4 regions of the Bradyrhizobium sp. USDA 336 genome follow, and region 2 is predicted to be linked to each of the others. Evidence: riboswitches for the same ligand, from Rfam matches in the RefSeq annotation. Region 2 holds a riboswitch; each other region holds the start of a gene.
The links. A riboswitch is a leader RNA that binds a small molecule or an ion and turns the genes downstream of it on or off. The one in region 2 is predicted to bind cobalamin.
Positions count from the first base shown of each region.

Region 1: linked by a shared signal. The riboswitch ahead of ABIA45_RS13610 (TonB-dependent receptor) and the one ahead of metE (5-methyltetrahydropteroyltriglutamate--homocysteine S-methyltransferase) in region 2 are both predicted to bind cobalamin.
Region 3: linked by a shared signal. The riboswitch ahead of ABIA45_RS13630 (energy-coupling factor ABC transporter permease) and the one ahead of metE (5-methyltetrahydropteroyltriglutamate--homocysteine S-methyltransferase) in region 2 are both predicted to bind cobalamin.
Region 4: linked by a shared signal. The riboswitch ahead of ABIA45_RS13695 (DUF1636 domain-containing protein) and the one ahead of metE (5-methyltetrahydropteroyltriglutamate--homocysteine S-methyltransferase) in region 2 are both predicted to bind cobalamin.

Region 1 covers NZ_JBIYDC010000002.1:2,699,281-2,704,292, reverse strand. The annotation lists gene cobT (nicotinate-nucleotide--dimethylbenzimidazole phosphoribosyltransferase) at 1-928, shown strand, start outside; gene ABIA45_RS13615 (histidine phosphatase family protein) at 921-1,493, opposite strand; cobalamin riboswitch at 1,566-1,769, shown strand; gene ABIA45_RS13610 (TonB-dependent receptor) at 1,884-4,241, shown strand; gene ABIA45_RS13605 (PepSY domain-containing protein) at 4,254-5,012, shown strand, end outside.
Region 2 covers NZ_JBIYDC010000002.1:7,879,808-7,884,819, reverse strand. The annotation lists gene ABIA45_RS37600 (hypothetical protein) at 1-444, shown strand, start outside; gene metE (5-methyltetrahydropteroyltriglutamate--homocysteine S-methyltransferase) at 958-3,303, opposite strand; cobalamin riboswitch at 3,404-3,608, opposite strand; gene ABIA45_RS37590 (nodulate formation efficiency C protein) at 4,588-5,012, shown strand, end outside.
Region 3 covers NZ_JBIYDC010000002.1:2,704,328-2,709,339, reverse strand. The annotation lists gene ABIA45_RS13650 (cobalamin biosynthesis protein) at 1-323, shown strand, start outside; partial or broken gene cobM (precorrin-4 C(11)-methyltransferase) at 320-1,103, shown strand; gene ABIA45_RS13640 (cobyrinate a,c-diamide synthase) at 1,103-2,413, shown strand; gene cobA (uroporphyrinogen-III C-methyltransferase) at 2,410-3,141, shown strand; cobalamin riboswitch at 3,187-3,407, shown strand; gene ABIA45_RS13630 (energy-coupling factor ABC transporter permease) at 3,444-4,121, shown strand; gene cobF (precorrin-6A synthase (deacetylating)) at 4,168-4,917, shown strand; gene cobT (nicotinate-nucleotide--dimethylbenzimidazole phosphoribosyltransferase) at 4,923-5,012, shown strand, end outside.
Region 4 covers NZ_JBIYDC010000002.1:2,716,665-2,721,676, reverse strand. The annotation lists gene ABIA45_RS13705 (cobyric acid synthase) at 1-1,272, opposite strand, end outside; gene cobO (cob(I)yrinic acid a,c-diamide adenosyltransferase) at 1,494-2,129, opposite strand; cobalamin riboswitch at 2,170-2,391, shown strand; gene ABIA45_RS13695 (DUF1636 domain-containing protein) at 2,486-2,860, shown strand; gene cobW (cobalamin biosynthesis protein CobW) at 2,857-3,891, shown strand; gene cobN (cobaltochelatase subunit CobN) at 3,891-5,012, shown strand, end outside.

The DNA of each region.
Region 1 (5,012 bases), 5.2 Mb from region 2:
AATCGAGCTTGCGGGCCTGCAGGCGACCGGGCAGCCGCGCGCCGCGCGGGTGCCGATCATCATCTTCGCCGGCGACCACGGTATCGTCGCGCAGGGCGTGTCGGCCTATCCGCAAGCCGTCACCATCGCGATGATGGCGAATTTTGCCGCCGGTGGCGCCGCGATCTCGGTGCTGGCGCGCGAGCTGGGTTCGAGCCTCGAGGTCGTCGACGCCGGCACGCTGTCCCAGGAGCAGATGGCGGGAATCGTCACCGACAAGCCGCGCAGCGGCACCCGCGATTTCAGTGTCGAGGCCGCGCTCACGCCGGCGGAATTGGCCTTCGCCTTCGAGGCCGGCCAGCGCGCGGTGGTGCGCGCCGAGGCCGGCCGGCCTGATCTCTTGATCTTCGGCGAGATGGGGATCGGCAACACCACGACATCGGCGGCGATCGCGGCGAGCCTACTTGGTGTGAGCGCCGGGGAGATCGCGGGCAGCGGCACGGGCATCGATGCGGCCGGCCGCGCGCACAAGGCGCGGGTGATCGATGCGGCGATCGCGCGCCACGGCGTCGCCGGAGCCGCGGTCGAGAAGATCCTGTGCGCGGTCGGTGGCCTCGAGATCGCGGCGATCTCGGGCGCGATCATCGCGGCCGCGCAACGCCGCATTCCCGTGTTGATCGACGGCTTCATCGTCTCGGTGGCGGCGCTGGCGGCGGCGCGCCTCAACCCGTCCTGCCAGCCGTTCCTGTTGCCCTCGCATCAATCGGCGGAGCAGGGACATCGGCTGGTGTTGCGCACGCTGAACGTGCAGCCGCTGATCAGCCTCGATCTCAGGCTCGGCGAGGGATCGGGTGCGGCGATCGCGCTGCCGCTGGTGCGCTCGGCCTGCGCACTTCACAACGGCATGGCGACCTTCGCGCAGGCCAATGTGCCGGATCGGCCTAGCTAATGCGTTGATTGACCGAGACGACACGCCAGCCGCCCGCGAGCCGGTCGATCCGGGTCAGCGACAGTGGATCGATCACGAAGCGCAGTGCGGCTTCCGGTGTGAGATCGAGCGCGATGCAGAGCGTGGCACGAATGGTGCCGGAATGAACGACCAGCGCCGCGGAGCCTGCGCCAATCTGCGCCAGGCCGAGGCGGACGCGGGCGACCTGATCCGCAAAGCTTTCGCCGTTCGGCGGCCGTCCGTGCGCGGGATCGCGCCAGACCTGCGCGTAGGCCTCGCCGCCGGTCGCGGCGAGCTCGTCATGCCGATGGCCGGTCCAATCGCCGAAATCCTGCTCGCGAAATTCGCTGACCAGTTCCGGTTCGAGCCCCAGCGCGCGCGCCGTCTCGACCGTGCGCCGCGACGGGCTGGCATAGCCGGCGACATCCGCGGGCAAGAGGCGCCTGAGAGCCGTCAATGCGGCGTGATCGCCGAGGTCGGCCCGCGCATCGGCCGCATGGATCGTCCCGGGCACGCCCACGACGGCCGCATGCCTGATCAACCAGAGGAAGGTCTCGCCTTCCATGCTCATCTCCAGGGAAGTTGGCTGCTGTGGCCACAACGCCGCAACTGGCACATTGACTCTGTCTTGGCGGTAATCCTAGATGCTCGCGACGGTTTTCCCGAGAGGGAATGAAAAGGGAATGCGGTGCGGGGAAAATTGTCCCCAATGCCGCGGCTGCCCCCGCAACTGTAAGCGGTGAATCCTTCGTCACGAGCCACTGGGTCCTCGGTCCCGGGAAGGCGACGAAGCGGTCACGACCCGCGAGCCAGGAGACCTGCCGTCAGCCGTGGTCACACGCGAAGATGTCGGTCGGGGAGTACAGACATTCGGCTTCATCGGACGGCTGCAAGGCCAAAGGTGAGACCTCGTTCGCTGTGACGTGCCACTGACGTCATACCGAGGTTTTGACCTGTGTCTTCCATCCGTATCGCACGACCGCGCCGCGTCCTGCTGGTTTCCGCCGCGTTCACGTCCTTCGCCGCTCTTGGTCCGCCTGCCGCTCTGGCGCAGCAGGCCCGGGAGTCCCTGCCACCCATCGAGGTATCGCCCGCCCAGGCGCGCAAGCCGGCCAAACAGGCAGCAGGAGCGGCGCAGAGCGCGCGTCGCGCGGCAGCGCGCAGGCCGGCGGCTGTATCCGCCGCGCCAAAACCCGTCGTGCCGGATTCGACGGTGCAGACGCCCCTCAACACCAATGCCGTGGCCGAAAGCGCATCGCGGCTCGGCCTGACGGTGCGGCAGACGCCCGCGACCGTCGAAGTTGTCTCCGCCGAAACGATGCGCGAGCAGGGCTATCGCACCGTGTCCGAGGTGGCGCAGGGCGCCGTCGGCGTCACCTCGGGCGACAACCCGGCCGAACCTTCCGCCTTCTCCATGCGCGGCTTCACCAACAGCCAGATCAACACGCTCTACAACGGCATCAAGATCGGTCCGCAGAACATGACCTCGCGGATCGTGGACACCGCCAACCTTGAGGCCGCGGAATTCCTCAAGGGCCCGGCCTCGCTGATTTCGGGCGAGGGCGCGGCGGGCGGCGCGATCAACTTCGTCACCAAGCAGCCGCACACCGGAGCTGTCAGCAACGAGGCCGATTTCTCCTGGGACTCGCTGAATTCGTTCCGTGCCCATTACGGCTCCGGCGGCAGCACCAATGTGCAGGGGCTGGATTATCGCTTCGACATCAGCCGTTCCGCGCTCAACGGCTTTGCCGACGACACCAATGTCAAGACCTTCGGCACGTCCGGCCAGCTCAATTACCGCGCCTCGGATAGTCTCAGGTTCTGGGGCGCGGTCGAATATCGTGAAGACCGCTCGAAGGCCTATTGGGGCGCGCCGCTGGTGCCGGTCGCCTTCAGCGGTTCGCACGCGACGACGGGGATCGTCTCCGGCAATTACGTCTCGAATTACAACGGAACGAATCTCGGTGCCGTCACCATCGACGATCGCACCTTCAACACCAATTACAACGTTCTCGATAACCGCAACGTGGCGCAGGAAGTGTGGCTGCGTGGCGGATTCGAGCTGAAGCTCGCGCCTGACCTCACGCTGAAAAGTCAGGCCTATGGCTATGGCGCGGAACGAATCTGGTTCAATAACGAGATCGAGGCGTTCAATTCCACCACGAACCTGGTCGATCGCGAGCGTTTCTATGTCGCCCACAGCCAGCGGCTGGTCGGCAACATCACCGACCTGATCTGGGATACAAATATTGCGGGCTTCGATAACCGGCTGGTCACGACGCTGTCGTCGAGCTATCTCGATTTCGTCAGGCCCGGCGCGGCAAACTTTCCCGGCGATTCCGTTTCGCTGGTCGACCCCAACCGCGGTTTCTACGGCCTGCTCACGACGCAGCAGCAGACCGCACGCATCGACAACGAGGCGCTGTCATTCGAGGACAGGCTCAAGCTGACGCGCAGCTTCGCGCTGATCGGCGGCCTCCGCGTCGAGCATATCGGGCTCGACCGTAATTCGACCGACAAGAACGGGATCGTGAAGGCGGGCTTCCCGTTCACGAAAGACTGGGCGCCGGTGACGGGCCGCATCGGCTACACCTGGGAGGCCGTTCCCGGCCTGACCTTCTTCAGCCAGTACGCCACCGGCGCCGACGTCGCAGCCAACAACATCTTCCTGCTCTCGCCCACCCAGCCGCTCGATCTGACCACCGCGCGCACCTATGAGACCGGTGTCAAGCACCTGTTCTGGGACAACCGGGCGGAATGGTCGTTCTCGGCCTACGACATCGTGCGCAAGAACGTCTATGCGGCCGCCGGCGGCATGCAGCTGAATATCGCCGGGCGGCAGGAGTCGAAGGGCATCGAGCTTGCCGCCTCGATACGCCCGATCGAGCCGCTGCGGCTGTGGGGCAACATCGCCTATGTCGATGCGCGCTATGCCGACTACAATTTTGCCGGCGGCTCGTTCTCGGGCAACACGCCGCCAAACGTGCCGCGTATCGTCGCAAACGCCGGCGCGTCGTATCGCTTCTTCACACCGTGGCCGGTGGAGCTTGGCATCACCGGTCGTCATGTCGGCGACCGCTACAACACCGACGCCAACGTCGTGACGATGAAGGCCTACACCGTGGCCGACGTCTACGCCTTCGTCGACATCCCCAAGACGGCGTTCAATGCGGTCGACCAGGCCCGCCTGACCTTCCGTGTCCGCAACATCACTGATAAGCGCTATGCGATCTGGGGCGATCCGTTCTATCCGGACCAGATCCTCCTGGGCGCGCCGCGCACCTATGAAATATCGGCCGCGTTCAAATGGTGAGGCCCTGAGCGCATGATGGGCGCGATCGTCCTCACGCATCGCTGGCTCGGCATCGCGTTCTGTCTGTTGTTCGCGATGTGGTTCGCGAGCGGGATCGTCATGCACTTCGTCCCGTTTCCGTCGCTGACGGAAGCGGAGCGATTTGCCGGACTTGTGCCGGTCGATCGCGACGGGACGAGGATCTCGGTCGCGGACGCCGTTGCGGCGAGCGGGATTGCCGATGCGACACGTGTTCGGCTGATCCAGCGGAGCGATGGACCGGTCTACGTCGTCTCGGGCTCCGCAGGTTCGCGAGCGGTTCGCGCCTCCGATGGAGGAGACGCGTCGGTGACATCAGCCGATGTCGCGCTCACCATCGTGCAAGCTTATTCACGTCAGCGCGGGCTTGAGGCGGTGCGCGCTGCAATCGTCGCGCGGTCGGACTACGATCAGTGGAGCGTGCCGAACGGTTTTGATCGGCATCGCCCCTTGTTTCGCGCCGCTCTCGGCGATGCCCCTGGAACGGAGGTCTACGTTTCGTCGCTGACCGGCGAAATCGTCCTGGATACGACGCGCAGCGAGCGCGCGTGGAACTGGGCCGGCAGCGTGCTGCACTGGATCTATCCGACAATTCTGCGCAGCAGCTGGGCGCTGTGGGATCGCGTGGTCTGGACGCTGTCGCTGCTGGCCCTGATCGCAGCACTGCTTGGCGCGGTGCTCGGAATCGTGCGTGTGAAGATACGGGGACGCCAGCTCTCGTCGCCCTATCGGGACTGGCACGCCCTGCATCAC
Region 2 (5,012 bases):
ATCGATTCGACTGAAGCTCAGGCCTTGTTTCCCGGCGGAAATCTAAATATTTCGGTTCGCGAGCGGACCGTGTTCCGTACCAACGATGCGACGGCCGATAGCCCTCTGCCGCGGCTCACGCCATCGATACCGCGCGCCGTCCGGTCTAATCGGGCAGAGCCTGTTCGCGCGGAAACCAAGCGATGTTCGCAATGTTCACAAGGTTGTCTAAATTTGTCAGCTCGCAGCGATGAACTTCGTCCAGGATCTAATGGCGATTCGATCTGGGAGCGGCTCGAAATCATGCCGCCCTTCGATCAGGATCTGGAGATTGCCGTGATCGAGGGCAATTCAATTCACCGGGTGGTCTTTCCTTGTCGCCGGGTGTTCGGCGGATGGATCAACGCGAATACCGGAGAGCACGTCGCCGTGCAGCCGACGCATTGGCGTATCTGGCTCGGATAGCGGCGGCCATCCTGCACAATAGATTGGCGTGAGTTGAGGCAGGAACTGGGTTCGGCGTCCTCTCGTCGGAAACTATCTAGAGTTTCCTGAATGAGAGCGCCTGACGGGAAACATGTCCGAGCGGACCGATTGTGGTGGGGGCTTGCGGTGACCGTCCGGCATCACTCCTCGCATTGCTGTCGCAACCGTTCCCAATGTACTCGCGAGCGACACACCCCTGTGTAGATTTTGACTCTCATACCAAACGATCGCTTACCACGTCATAGTTGGCCACGATAAATGTGTCGATATGAGTCCATATTTTCGGCGAATGTTCTCGCCTTGATAAACCGTCGGCTATTCTCTCCCGGCCAAGTAGCGCGACGCGTCAGCGTCGTTCCACCGGGTGCACGTCCTTCGGACCACCAACTGGGGCCAGGCATTTTGGTTGGCCCCAAGGCTTGCTCGAGATTGTGGAGAGCGCAAATGACCACAAGCGATTTCGCTTGGTCGAGAACAGACCCGAGCGCGGGATCAATGGTTTTGCGGATCGGATGCTGCACGCAGTTCGCGGGCGGCAGCGACCATGTTGGTTAGCGCAGGCCGAACCTCCTCCCAGTTGCGCGTTTTTAGGCCGCAGTCCGGATTGACCCAGAGCTGCGCTTCCTGCAAACGCGTCCGAGCCAGCACCATCAGCTCCTGCATTTCGCCCACCTCGGGAACGCGTGGAGAGTGGATGTCGTACACGCCCGGTCCGATTTGATTTGGATATTCGTACTTGCTGAATGCGTCCAGTAGCTCCATTTTCGATCGCGACGTTTCGATCGAAATGACATCCGCATCCATTGCAGCGATCGCACCGATGATGTCGTTAAACTCTGAGTAGCACATATGTGTATGAATTTGCGTTTGATCGGCAACGCCCGATGAGCAAATGCGGAAGCAATCTCCGGCCCAATCGAGATATGCCTTCCACTCCGATCGGCGCAAGGGCAATCCTTCGCGGAGTGCCGCTTCGTCGATCTGGATCATGGCCGCACCGGCATTCTCGAGATCGCGGACTTCGTCGCGGATCGCGAGCGCAAGCTGACGGCAGACCTCGCTTCTAGGAATATCATCGCGAACAAACGACCAGTTCAGGATCGTCACCGGTCCGGTCAACATGGCCTTCATTGGCTTGCTAGTTAGTGATTGCGCATAGCGCCACCAGTCCACAGTGATCGGCTTCGACCGCACTACATCGCCAAACAGGATCGGGGGCCTGACGCAGCGCGAACCATAAGACTGTACCCATCCCTTCCTGGTAAATAGGAAGCCGCCGAGTTGCTCGCCAAAGTACTGCACCATGTCATTGCGCTCAAATTCTCCGTGCACGAGGACGTCAAGACCAATGTCCTCCTGCCAATGTACGGCGCGGGCTATCTCCTCCTTGATGAACCTGTCGTATTGTTCGTCGCTCATCGCGCCTAGCGCATGCGCCGCACGAGCATTTCGAACCTCTCTGGTCTGCGGAAACGATCCGATTGTCGTGGTGGGAAACGCTGGTAGTCCAAAGCGTGCCCTTTGGATCTCGGAACGACGGGCAAATGGGCTTGCGCGCCTGCGCATCGTCTGGTCGATCGCCCTCATCCGGGTAGCGACATTGGCATCATGGATCTTCGGCGAAGTCCGGCGGGCAGTCGCAGCGCATTCCGAATCGGCAAGAGCGAGCCCAACATTTTGGTCGCCAGCGAGTGCTCGCGCCAGGATCGCAAGCTCACGCATCTTCTGAACAGAGAAAGCAAGCCAGCTCTTGACGTCGGACGTGAGCCCGGTCTCGAGTTCAACATCGACCGGCACGTGAAGCAGCGAGCAGGATGGAGCGAGCTGTACACGGTGCTTGCCGAGCTTCGCAATCGCGGGCTCCAGCCGCTGACGAAGGGACGACAAGTTCGACCGCCATACATTCCGGCCGTCGATGACCCCGAGCGACATGACGAGATCACTTCGGCCGACAGCGACGATCTTATCCAACAACTCTGGCGCTCGAACCAGATCAAAGTGCAGACCGGAAACCGGGAGGCTCAATGCGGTATCCAGATTGTCGCCTAGCTCGCCGAAATAGCTGGCAACCATGATCTTGATAGCCGGTCCCTCCTTTGCGAACCGGTTATAGGCATGTAGCAATGATTTTCGCACCGCTTCGTCCAGATCAAGGACCAGGCAGGGCTCGTCAAACTGAACCCAACTTGCCCCTCGTTCGGCCAATTCATGCAGAACGTCGATATAGACCGGTATCAAATCATCCAGTAGGGAGAGGGGCTGGAACGCGCTATCGGCACTCTTACCGAGATTTAGGAATGTGACGGGCCCGATCAGGACAGGGCGGGTTTGAAAGCCTAGAGCCTTTGCTTCCACATACTCTTCAATGGGTTTGCGAGAGCAAAGTCTGAACCCCTGTCCCTTGTAAAACTCGGGAACCATGTAGTGGTAGTTGGTATCAAACCACTTAGTCATTTCCTGCGCGGGTGCGCCAGACCCCCGCGGGCCCAGACCGCAACTCGCATCCTGATCGTCGCATTGTGATCCGCGAGCCATGGCGAAGTACGTCTTGAGGGAAACGGATTCTCCTTTCGAGGCGTAGATCTCCGGGATAGCGCCAACCATGACACTTGTATCGAGCACCTGATCATACAGCGAGAAGTCATTCGACGGAATGACCGTGACGCCGAGAGACTTCTGACGAGCCCAGTTCGCTGCGCGCAGGCCGGATGCGTCCTCGAGCAACTGCTGTTCGCTGATCTTTCCGGCCCAGTAGCTTTCAAGAGCGAATTTGAGCTCACGCCTTGGACCGATGCGTGGCGTACCGAGCGTAGCAACCGGAAGAGAGAGAAGAGACATAGTGTTAACCCCTGTTGGGGACAGAGGCCATGGCGGACGCAGGCAGAGGAAGTCGCGCGCGCGACGGCTGCTTGGCGCACCACCGAGACACCCCGCCCGTGGACCAATCTATCGTCGGGGCAGGTCTCCTGGCTCGCTGGCTCATCGCTGCTGTCCGGCCTTCCCAAAGCCGTGCGGGCTTCAGTGACATCGTTGGACAGTAGCTCGCCGCTCACAGTTGCGGGGGCAGCGCCGGCATTTGGACCGGCTTCCCTCTTAGCTCCGGATCAAGTGGGATTCGGAGAACCTCGACGAGCTTGGATTATCGGCAGGAGGACTCTTCCGTCAACCTCTCAGATTATGTGCCACGCTATCTGCGACATCTACTAGGCGAATGACCGTCCATCTCTATGATTCTCTAAACAGAGCTGTCGCAATCAGAGATGTCCTTGTCAGATGTCGGAGTGCGACTCGGAGCTGCCTTGAGGCGACGCCGCCCGCCCCATCAATGAAGGGACAAAACCAGCCCGCGTAGCGGCGATTACCGCCGTTTCGAGCAGAATGCATTCGATGCGGCTTCCGATTTCCAGCGGTTCGCCCAGCACATCCGCTGGCCAGCTATTTTCTCGACTAGAGGATCCCCATTGAACACGTCAAGGCAGGAGGCGCAATCTAGCAACATACGCGGCGAGCAGGTTGATTTTCGTGCCAGCCAGACCTTCTCGGCTTCGTATCGCCAGCCATCATGTAGGCCGAACGCCGACGGCAACTTTAGCGAACCACCCGGTTCAATGACGGCAAACACACCGTCGAATCTCATCAGGCACTTGGCATCGAGGCGCTCACCTCTTCCGCAAACTATCTGTGCGGGACAAGGATGCACAAACTACGCCGATACACTGAATGGAAACATCGAAACGTGCGCAGGTCGGAAAGTCGACAATAGGGACATAAAACCCGTGCAAATCTCCGCCTGCTGCCTGGCACGAAGAATGCAAGCCCCTCGACATGCCCAGTCTCTTCTGCTGGGGATGTCCAGCTCAGCCAATTGACGCTGTCGCTGGCTATGGAAGTTAGCGGCGCGTGACATAGAGGGGAGCGCCTGCCCGCGCGGGACAGCCGCGGGTGCCCCGTCGCGTCTCCGTAAACTTCTTGCGCTCGCTCATAGCAGGTTCAAGGTTGCCCGCCTTGAAAGATGTACGGATGAAACGTGATAGGCCGAGGGTTATGAAGAGAATGTCGGGAAGACCCGCGCTATGGCTTCGCATGGGCGGACTTCTAATCTGCCTAGCCTGGCCGGCTGCCATGAGTAACACTATTCGCGCCAGCGACAACCCACTTGTCGAAAGACTCAAGTCAACGTGGCGAGCGCAAGATGGTGAGACGATAGAACAAATCATCTCCAATGTCTCGAAGGTGGCACAGTTCGTCCCTCAGATGTGGGGGGTCGCTGAACTTGGCGAAAACGACCATGTTTTCGTTTCGTGGACCAGGCACCGAGACAACAAATCAGACGAGCAGTACGCTATCACCTGGAAAGTCGCGCTCGACGGTACGATTGAGCTTGCGTCAACCTATGCGAAGCCGATGGAATTGGGCTGGCGTGCCCTAGCGCTCTCGCTGATCGCCAAAGAAGTCGCAGATGGTGAAAGGGACGCAAATCTTAGCTTTCTGCATGATCCAAGTAACTTCAACTTTGTGACTACGCCGCAAGGCCGGCTCGGCGATCT
Region 3 (5,012 bases), 5.2 Mb from region 2:
CGCTGCGCGAAGCGCTGCTGGCTGCGGGCGGTGCGGAAGGGCTTGCGGCGATGGCAACTGTCAGCGACAAGGCCGACACCGAGGCGCTGAAGCAACTCGCTCGTGAATGCGGCGTGCCGATCAGGGCTGTTCCGGTCGCGACACTGGCCGGCATCGACACGCCCACGCAATCGAAGCTCGTCGCGGAGAAATTCGGCACCGGATCTGTGGCCGAGGCTGCAGCGCTCGTGGTCGCCGGTCCGCACGCGCGGTTGATTGCAACACGGGTCGTCTCGCAGGATCGCAGTGCGACCGCGGCGATCGCCGAAGGAGACGGCGTATGACGGTGCATTTCATCGGCGCCGGGCCGGGCGCGCCCGATCTGCTGACGTTGCGGGGCCGCGACCTGATCGCGGCCTGTCCAGTCTGTCTCTATGCCGGCTCGCTGGTGCTGGAGGGCGTGCTGGCGCATTGCCCGCCCGGCGCGCGCATCGTCAATACCGCGCCCATGTCGCTCGACGAGATCATCGCCGAGATCGCAGCCGCGCATGCGGCAGGCCTGGATGTCGCGCGGCTGCATTCCGGCGATCTCTCAATCTGGTCGGCGATGGGCGAGCAGCTCCGCCGTTTGCGGGCGCTGGGGATTCCCTACTCGGTGACACCCGGCGTTCCCTCGTTCTCGGCTGCCGCGGCCGCGCTCGAGGCTGAGCTGACGCTGCCCGGTCTTGCTCAGACGGTCGTGCTGACGCGCACGCCGGGCCGGGCCAGCGCGATGCCCGGGGGCGAGAAGCTCGCTGCGTTCGCTGCGACCGGCGCGGTGCTCGCGATCCACCCTGTCGATCCATCTGCTCGACCAGGTCGTCGCCGAGCTGACGCCGTATTACGGCGCGAATTGCCCGGTCGCGATCGTCTGGCGCGCGAGCTGGCCGGAGCAGCGCATCGTGCGCGCGACGCTGGCAACGCTCGATGCGGCCGTGGGTGGCGAGATGGAGCGCACCGCGTTGATCCTGGTCGGCAAGACGCTTGGCGCTGCCGATTTCGACGAGAGCCGCCTCTACGCCGCCGATTACGACCGCCGCTACCGGCCCGTCGGTGCCGAGCCGCGCTTTCCGGAGGCGTCGTGATGGCGGCGAGCCTCGTCATCTCCGCGCCGGCCTCCGGTGTCGGCAAGACCACGCTGACGCTGGCGCTGGCCCGCGCCTGGCGCAATCGCGGCCTGAACGTGCAGTGCTTCAAGAGTGGGCCCGACTATATCGATCCCGCCTTCCACGCCGCCGCCACGGGACGCGCCTCGGTCAACGTTGACAGCTGGGCGATGGATCGCAGCGCCGTCGCGCATCTCGTCAGCCGTGGCGGCAATGCAGATGTCGTGCTCGCCGAGGGATCGATGGGCCTGTTCGACGGTGTCGCTGCGCGCGGCGTCTCCGGCACCGGAGCGACAGCTGATATCGCGGAGATGCTGGGCTGGCCGGTGGTTTTGGTGATCGATCCCTCCGGCCAGGCGCAGACTGCGGCAGCGATCGCCGCCGGCCTTCGCGATTACCGCGCCGGCGTGCGCCTTGGCGGCGTCGTGCTCAATCGCGTCGCCAGCCCGCGCCATGAGGATCTGGTGCGGCGCGCGCTGAACGAGGCCGGCATCAAAGTGTTCGGCGCGCTGCCGCGCCATGCCGAGATCAGCCTGCCGAAGCGGCATCTCGGCCTCGTGCAGGCCGAGGAGCAGGCCGAGATCGGCAAGCTGATCGACGAAGCCGCGCGCTTTGTCGCCGAGCACGTCGATCTCGATGCGGTGCTCCACTCGGCAGGCAAATGGTCGCCGCAAGCTGTGGCGAACGGCTTGAACGTGAGGCCGCCCGGCCAGCGCATCGCGCTGGCGCGCGATGCGGCGTTCTCGTTCGTCTATCCGCATATGCTGGAAGCCTGGCGCGCGGCGGGCGCCGAGATCGTGCCGTTCTCGCCGCTGGCCGATGAAGTGCCCGACGCGAGCGCCGACGTGTGCTGGCTGCCCGGCGGCTATCCCGAGCTTCATGCAGGAAAGATCGCGGGCAATGCGCGCTTTCGCAGCGGACTGCGCGCTTTCGCCGAGACGCGGCCGGTGCATGGCGAATGCGGAGGCTATATGGTGCTGGGTGCAGGCCTGACCGACGCCGACGGTATCCGCCATGAGATGACAGGGCTGCTCGGCCTGGAGACCAGCTTTGCCAAGCGCCGCATGCATCTCGGCTATCGTCTTGCCGAACTGGCCGCGCCGATGCCGGGGCAACAACCTGGGGCGCGCCTGCGCGGCCACGAGTTCCACTATTCGACCATCCTCGCCCAGCCCGATACGCCGCTTGCGGTCGTGCACGACGCCACCGGCGCGGTCATTGCCGAAACCGGCTCGCGCCGTGGCCATGCCACCGGCACGTTCTTCCATCTGATTGCGGAGGACCGGTGAGCGGTTTTGTCTCTTTCGTTTCCGCCGGTCCCGGCGATCCCGAGCTCCTCACCGTGAAAGGCGCCAAGCGGCTGCGCGAGGCTGACGTCGTGCTTTATGACGATCTTGCCTCCGGCGCGATCCTCGATCTTGCGCGGCCAGGTGCCAATCTCGTCGCGGTGGGAAAGCGGGCCGGGCGTCCTTCGACCAAGCAGCACCACGTCAACCGTCTCCTGGTCGACTATGCCGCAACAGGCGCGCGCGTGGTGCGGCTTAAATCCGGCGATGCCGGCATTTTCGGCCGGCTCGAGGAGGAGATCGAGACGCTGCGCGAAGCCGGCATCGGCTACGAGATCGTTCCCGGCGTCACCTCCGCCTGTGTCGCCGCCGCCCAGGCCGGCATTCCCCTGACCCGCCGGCATACCTCCCGCCGGGTGCAGTTCATCACCGGCGCTGACGTCACGGGCGAGCTGCCGCCCAATCTGAATTGGGCGGCACTGGCCGACCCCGAGGCCACGACCGTGGTCTATATGGGCCGGCGCACCTTTCCGGCGCTTGCCGCAAAATTGATCGCGCACGGCCTCGCTCCGAGCACTCCGGCGCTGTTCGCCGAATCTCTGGGGCGTCCCGACGAACGGCTGGTCCGCACCACGATTGCCGAGCTCGCCGAGCAGCTTGGGCGCGGCGGCGCCGCTTCCACCGCCGCCGTCATCCTGTTTGGTGCGCTGGCGGGAGAATATCCGGCATGAGCGCTCCGGCAGCGGTTCGCCCCTTGACGCCCGCGATGCGAAAGGGGCACACAAGAGAGGCATGGTGCTCGACGCGGCGCAAAGCGCCGGAGCATAATCGGGAATGGGGATGGGCGGACCCAGTTGCGGCGCCCCAAACCCCAGCCGCCCCCGCGACTGTAAGCGGTGAGGGGGCTCCGAACCGCCACTGGACCGCAAGGTCCGGGAAGGCCGGAGAACCCAGTGAACCGCGAGCCAGGAGACCGGCCGTGCACGTATTGAGGCCAAGGCCGTCGGGTGTGACGGCAGGAAGGAATTGAGCCATGCATATCGAACCCGGGATCGTGACGGGCGCCAAGCTCGTGTTGAGTTACGCGACCGGCATCGCCGCAGGCGGCGTTGCCTTGAAGCTCGCGGTCGAGACCGTGCGCGAGCAGGGCGCCGGCTCGTTCGCCGCGCGGACACTGGCCACCACCGCTCTCGTCTTCGTCTTCTTCGAGATCCTGCCGCACTTTCCGGTTGGGGTATCAGAGGTGCACTTCATCCTTGGCTCGACCTTGTTCCTGCTCTTTGGTGCTGCGCCTGCCGCCTTCGGCCTCGCAATTGGCCTGCTGCTTCAGGGCATGCTGCTGGAGCCAGTCGATCTGCCGCAATACGGCATGAACGTCACCACGCTGCTGGTGCCGCTGTTCGCGATCCAGGCGATCGCCACGCGGATCATTGCCCGCAACACCGCCTATGTCGATTTGAAATACGGTCAGGCGCTGGCGCTTTCGACGACCTACCAGGCCGGCGTGATCGCATGGGTGGCGTTCTGGGCGCTCTATGGCTCCGGCTTTGCGATCAGCAACCTCGCCAGCATTGCGACGTTCGCTGCCGCTTATGCGCTGGTCATCGTGATCGAGCCGCTGGCCGATCTCGCCGTGCTGGCGCTGGCGAAGTCGCTGCGTGGCGTCACCGCGCCCGGCCTCGTCACGCCGCGCCTTCACAACGCGGCCTGAGAGACAAGCGAAAGGGCGGCCGCCGTGGCCGCCCGTCGCGCTCGCGATGCTCACGCTCTCCCTGATAGGCATCGGTTGCGGCGATCCCGAGCAGCTCACGCGCGCCGCGACCCGCGCCATCAACGCGGCCGATCTCATCCTGATCCCGCGCAAGGGGACTGCGAAATCCGATCTCGCCGATCTCAGGCGAACGATCTGCGCCGGTGTGCTCACCAACAAAACGACACGCATCGCCGAATTCGACCTTCCCGTGCGCGATGCGACCGAGTCGGACTACCGCAAGGGCGTAGACGATTGGCACGATGCGGTGGCCGCGACCTGGTCGCAGACGATCGCTGGGCATCTCGAAGATGAGGGCAAGGTCGCGCTGCTGATCTGGGGCGATCCTTCGCTCTATGATTCTTCGCTGCGCATTGCGCGGCGGTTGAATCCGTTGCCGACAATCGAAGTCGTGCCTGGGATCACCTCGATCCAGGCGCTGTGCGCGGCGCATGCGCTGCCGCTCAACGACATCGGCGAGCCGTTCCTGGTCACGACGGGGCGGCGCTTGCGCGAAGGCGGCTGGCCGCAGGGCGTCGATACCGTCGTCGTGATGCTCGATGGCGGCACGGCGTTCCAGTCGCTCGATCCGGCCGGACTTCACATCTGGTGGGGAGCCTATCTTGGCATGCCCGATCAGATCGTCATGTCCGGCGCGCTGGCTGAACTGGGCGCGCGCATTGCCGCCGTGCGGCAGGAGGCACGCGAGCGGCACGGCTGGATCATGGACAGCTACATCATCAAACGCAGGCGTTGAGCAGCATGCTTCCCGAATGGGTTACCCAGAACTGCCCCGAGGTCTCCGCTGTTCATCGCGAGGCGGCCATTGCGCGGCAGGCGCAGCTGACGAAG
Region 4 (5,012 bases), 5.2 Mb from region 2:
GCCCTGCACTCGGCTGTCCCTGGAGATCGCGCCTTCCGCCTCGCCGCTCACCTTCGCAAATGGCCGCGCACGATCGGGGCCTTCGGTGCGGCCGATATGGATCTCATAGGCTTCGATCGGCTGCTCGGTGGTTGCGTGCACGGCCGCAACACGCGTGAGGGTTTTTTGCGGGCTCATCACCGTCTCGACATCGAGAAGCCCGAGGCCCGGCGTGTCGCCGGCGGGGCCCTCGATGCCTTCGGGGTCGGCGACGCTGCGTCCCAGCATCTGATAGCCGCCGCAGAGGCCGAGCACATGGCCGCCCCGGCGGTGGTGCGCGAGCAGGTCGATGTCCCAGCCCTGCGTGCGCAGGAAGGCGAGGTCGCCGCGCGTGGATTTGGAGCCGGGAATGATGACGAGGCGCACGTCGCCCGGGATCGCTTCGCCCGGGCGCACCATCACGAGATCGACGCCTGGCTCGAGCTTGAGCGGATCGAGATCGTCGAAGTTGGCAATCCGCGACAGCGCGAGACAGGCGATCTTGCATCGGCCCGGCTTGCGCGCATCGCGCAGGCCGAGCGCGTCTTCGGCCGGCAGCTCGCCAGCACGCGGAAACCAGGGCAGCACGCCAAACCCGCGCCATGCGGTCTTTTGCTCGATCAGATTGTAGCCGTCGTCGAACAGGGTGGGGTCGCCGCGGAACTTGTTGATGACGAAGCCGGAGATCATCGCGGCATCGTCGGGGTCGATCACCGTCTTGATGCCGACGAGCTGGGCAATGACACCGCCGCGGTCGATGTCGCCGACCAGCACGACCGGCACATTCGCCTTGCGGGCAAAGCCCATATTGGCGATGTCGGACCTGCGCAAATTCACCTCGGCCGGGCTGCCGGCACCTTCGACCAGCACGAGATCGGCGCGCGCCTTCAGGCGCTCGAAACTCTCGAGCACCGCGCCCATCAGCGACGGCTTCATCGCCGCGTAGTCGCGCGCGCGTGCGGTCGCGATGCGCTTGCCGTGAACCACGACTTGCGCGCCGACATCGGTCTCGGGCTTGAGCAGCACCGGGTTCATGTCGGTGTGCGGCTCGACACCGGCGGCGAGCGCCTGCAGCGCTTGGGCGCGGCCGATCTCGCCGCCGTCGACGGTGACCGCGGCGTTGTTCGACATGTTCTGCGGCTTGAACGGCAGCACCCGCAGACCACGGCGCGCAAAGGCGCGCGCAAGGCCGGCGACGATGAGCGACTTGCCCACGTCCGAGCCGGCCCCCTGGATCATCAATGCGCGTGCCATCGATATCTTTTAAAGCGGAATGGGATTGAGTTGAATCAAGCAGCTGCGGGCTCGGTGCACCTCTCCCGCTTGCGGGAGAGGTCGTGCCGAAGGCACGGGTGAGGGTTTTCTCCTCTTGGGGGCTCTCGATTGCGTAGATGCCCTCTCCCCAACCCTCCCCCGCAAGCGGGGGAGGGAGCATACCTCCCTTGGCGCAGCATTAGAATCCAATCTCATCAGCATCAAAACTCGACGCCGGCCTGCGCCTTGATGCCGGAACGGAACGGATGCTTGACCAGCGTCATCTCGGTGACGAGGTCGGCGATCTCGATCAGCTCGTCCTTGGCGTTGCGCCCGGTGAGCACGACATGCGTCATCGCAGGCTTTTGGGTCGTCAGGAACTCGACGACTTCGGCGATATCGAGATAGTCGTAGCGCAGCGCGATGTTGATCTCGTCGAGCACGACCATGCGCAGCCGCTCGTCGAGGATCAGCTCTTTGGCCTTCTCCCAGCCGGCGCGTGCGGCGGCGATGTCGCGGGCGCGGTCCTGCGTCTCCCAGGTGAAGCCTTCGCCCATCGCGTGGAACTGACAGAGGTCGCCGAAATGGCCGGTGAGCAGTCGCCGCTCGCCCGTGTCCCAGGCGCCCTTGATGAATTGCACCACCGCGCAAGGGAAGCCATGCGCGACGCAGCGGACGATCATGCCGAAGGCCGAGGAGGATTTTCCCTTGCCGGCGCCGGTATGGACGATGATCAGGCCCTTTTCGCCGCTCTTGGTCGCCATGATCTTGTCGCGGGCGGCCTTCTTCTTCGCCATTTTCTGGGCATGCCTGATGTCGGTTTCCTCGGCTGTTTGGGTATCCGGTTCAGATGTCATGGGACCCGGTCCTTCGGCTTGACAAGTGGCGGCCACCGGCAAATGGTGGCCCGGCGTTGGTTCCTGTCCTATGACAGGCGAAGAGGGAATGCGATAGGGTCCGAATCGGCAAGATCTGGATCCAAACTGCAGCCGCCCCCGCGACCGTGACCGGAGAGATGCCCGAAGCCACTGATTCCTTTTGGAATCGGGAAGGCGGGGATCGAAGGGCCAAAACCCTGCTCCGCAAGCCGGGAGACCTGCCAGCGCGGACGAGTTTTGGACCGGCGGACGGGGTGTTCCGCGACGGGGAAGCGGGCCTTTCTGGAGAATGGTCCGTGCGCCTCATCGCCTCCCGCTGTTATCTGGAAGAGGCGATGACCGTCACACTTCATGTCTGCATTACCTGCCGCGCCGGCCAGACGCTTGGAGAGGGCGAGACGACGCCCGGCAAGCGCCTGCATGGCGCGATTCTCGAGGCCGGCGTGCCCGAGGGCGTCAGCGTGGTTCCCGTCGAATGCCTGTCGGCCTGCAGCCAGGGCTGCTCGGTCGCGCTCAGCGCGCCCGGCCGCTGGTCCTATGTCTATGGCCGCCTGTCGGAGACGAATGCGCGCGACGTGGTCGCGGGCGCTGCGGCTTATGCCGCCGCGCCTGATGGGATCGTGCCATGGCGCAGCCGTCCCGAGATCTTCCGCAAGCAGTCGCTTGCCCGCATTCCCCCCATTGCCGTCGTGCCGGAGGCCGCCGAATGAACTCGCTCGCAAAAGTCCCCGTCACGGTGGTCACGGGTTTCCTGGGCTCCGGCAAGACGACGCTGATCCAGCATCTGCTCAGCAACGCCGGCGGCAAGAAGCTCGCGGTGCTCGTCAACGAGTTCGGCAGCGAAGGCGTCGACGGCGAGATCCTGAAGTCCTGCGCCGATGCGAACTGCCCGGAGGAGAACATCGTCGAGCTCGCCAATGGCTGCATCTGCTGCACCGTCGCCGACGATTTCATTCCGACCATGGAGCAATTGCTGGCGCGGCCGGTGCGGCCCGATCACATCCTGATCGAGACCTCGGGCCTGGCGCTGCCAAAGCCGCTGCTGAAGGCGTTCGACTGGCCGGAGATCCGCTCGCGCATCACGGTCGACGGCGTGATCGCGCTGGCCGACGCCGAGGCCGTCGCGGCCGGCCGCTTCGCGCCGGATCCGGCTGCGGTGGAAGCGCAGCGCGCGGCGGACGACAATCTCGATCACGAGACGCCGCTGTCGGAAGTGTTCGAGGACCAGATCGCCTGCGCCGACATCGTGCTGCTGACCAAGGCCGACCTTGCGGGCGCCGCAGGCATCGAAGCCGCAAAGGCGGCGATCACCGCCGAGATGCCGCGCCGCGTGCCGATGCTGCCGGTCACCGACGGCGCGATCGATGCGCGCGTCATCCTCGGCCTCGGCGCTGCGGCCGAGAATGATCTCGCCGCGCGGCCCTCGCATCACGACGGCGAGGAAGAGCATGAGCATGATGATTTCGCCTCCGTCGTGATCGACCTTCCGGAGGTGGCGGATATCGAGGAACTGGTTGCCTCCGTCCAGAAGCTGGCGCGCGAGCAGAACGTCCTGCGGGCCAAGGGCTACATCGCGGTCGCGGGCAAGCCGATGCGCCTGTTGCTGCAGGCGGTCGGCGAGCGGGTGCGCCATCAGTTCGACAAGCCATGGGGCGCGGGTCACAGGCAGTCCAAGCTCGTCGTGATCGGCGAGCATGGCGATATCGACGAGGCCGCCATCAAGGCAGGACTTGGTATCTGATGCACGTCGTCTTCCGCGAGAGCCGCGGTCTCGAGGAGACCGCGACGCCAAGAGACATCGGCCAGGACCCGGCCGATCTCGTGGTGCTCTCGTATTCGGATTCCGATTTGGCCGCGTTCGCGGCCGGCTGGCGGCGCGGTCGGGGCAGCCTGCCGTCGCTGCGGCTGGCCAATCTCGCGGAGCTGCGGCATCCGCTGTCGGTCGACACCTACATCGAGCGCACGCTGTCGCAGGCGCGCGGCATATTGGTGCGCCTGATCGGCGGGGAGTCCTATTGGGCGTACGGGCTTGCGGCGCTCCAGCAACTCGCGAAGGATCGCGGCATCGTGCTGGCGGTGCTGCCGGCCGACGGCCGCGACGACACGCGGCTGGACGGGTACTCGACCCTGCCGGTCTCGACGCTGCGTCGGCTCAAGGTGCTCTGCGACACCGGTGGCCCGGTCGCCGCGCAAGCGGCGATCGCGCAGCTCGCGCTGGCCTCAGGCCTCTATGCTGGCCCGGTCATCGGCGAGATGACCGTGCCCGAGATGGGATTCTACGATCCCGCGCGCGGCGTCATTGCCGCGCCGGCGGGCGGCGAGGGCAAGCCGCGCGCACTCGTGACGTTCTATCGCTCCTATCTCACCGCCGCCGATACGGGGCCGGTTGACGCCTTGATTGTCGCGCTGCGCGAGAAGGGATTTGACGCCTACGGCGCGTTCGTCACCTCGCTGAAGGCGCCGGGCGTTGCCGACTGGCTGCGCGCGCATCTGGCGCAACATCCTGCGGCGGCGATCGTCAATGCGACGGCGTTCTCGGCCCTTGGCGACGACGGCACGACGCCATTCGATGCCGCGTCCTGTCCGGTGTTCCAGGTCGCGCTCTCGACGGCGCGGCGCGAGGATTGGGCGGAATCACTGCGTGGCCTGTCGCCCGGCGATCTCGCGATGCATGTGGTGCTGCCGGAGGTCGACGGCCGCCTGTTCGCAGGCGTGGTGAGCTTCAAATCGGCCGGTCAGCGCGATCCGGATTTGCAGTTTGCGCATCTGGCGCACAGGCCGGATGAGGAATGCGTGAAGGCGGTCGCCGCGCGCGTTACGGCCTGGCATCGCCTTGCGCAGAAGCCCGCCGGCGAGAAGCGG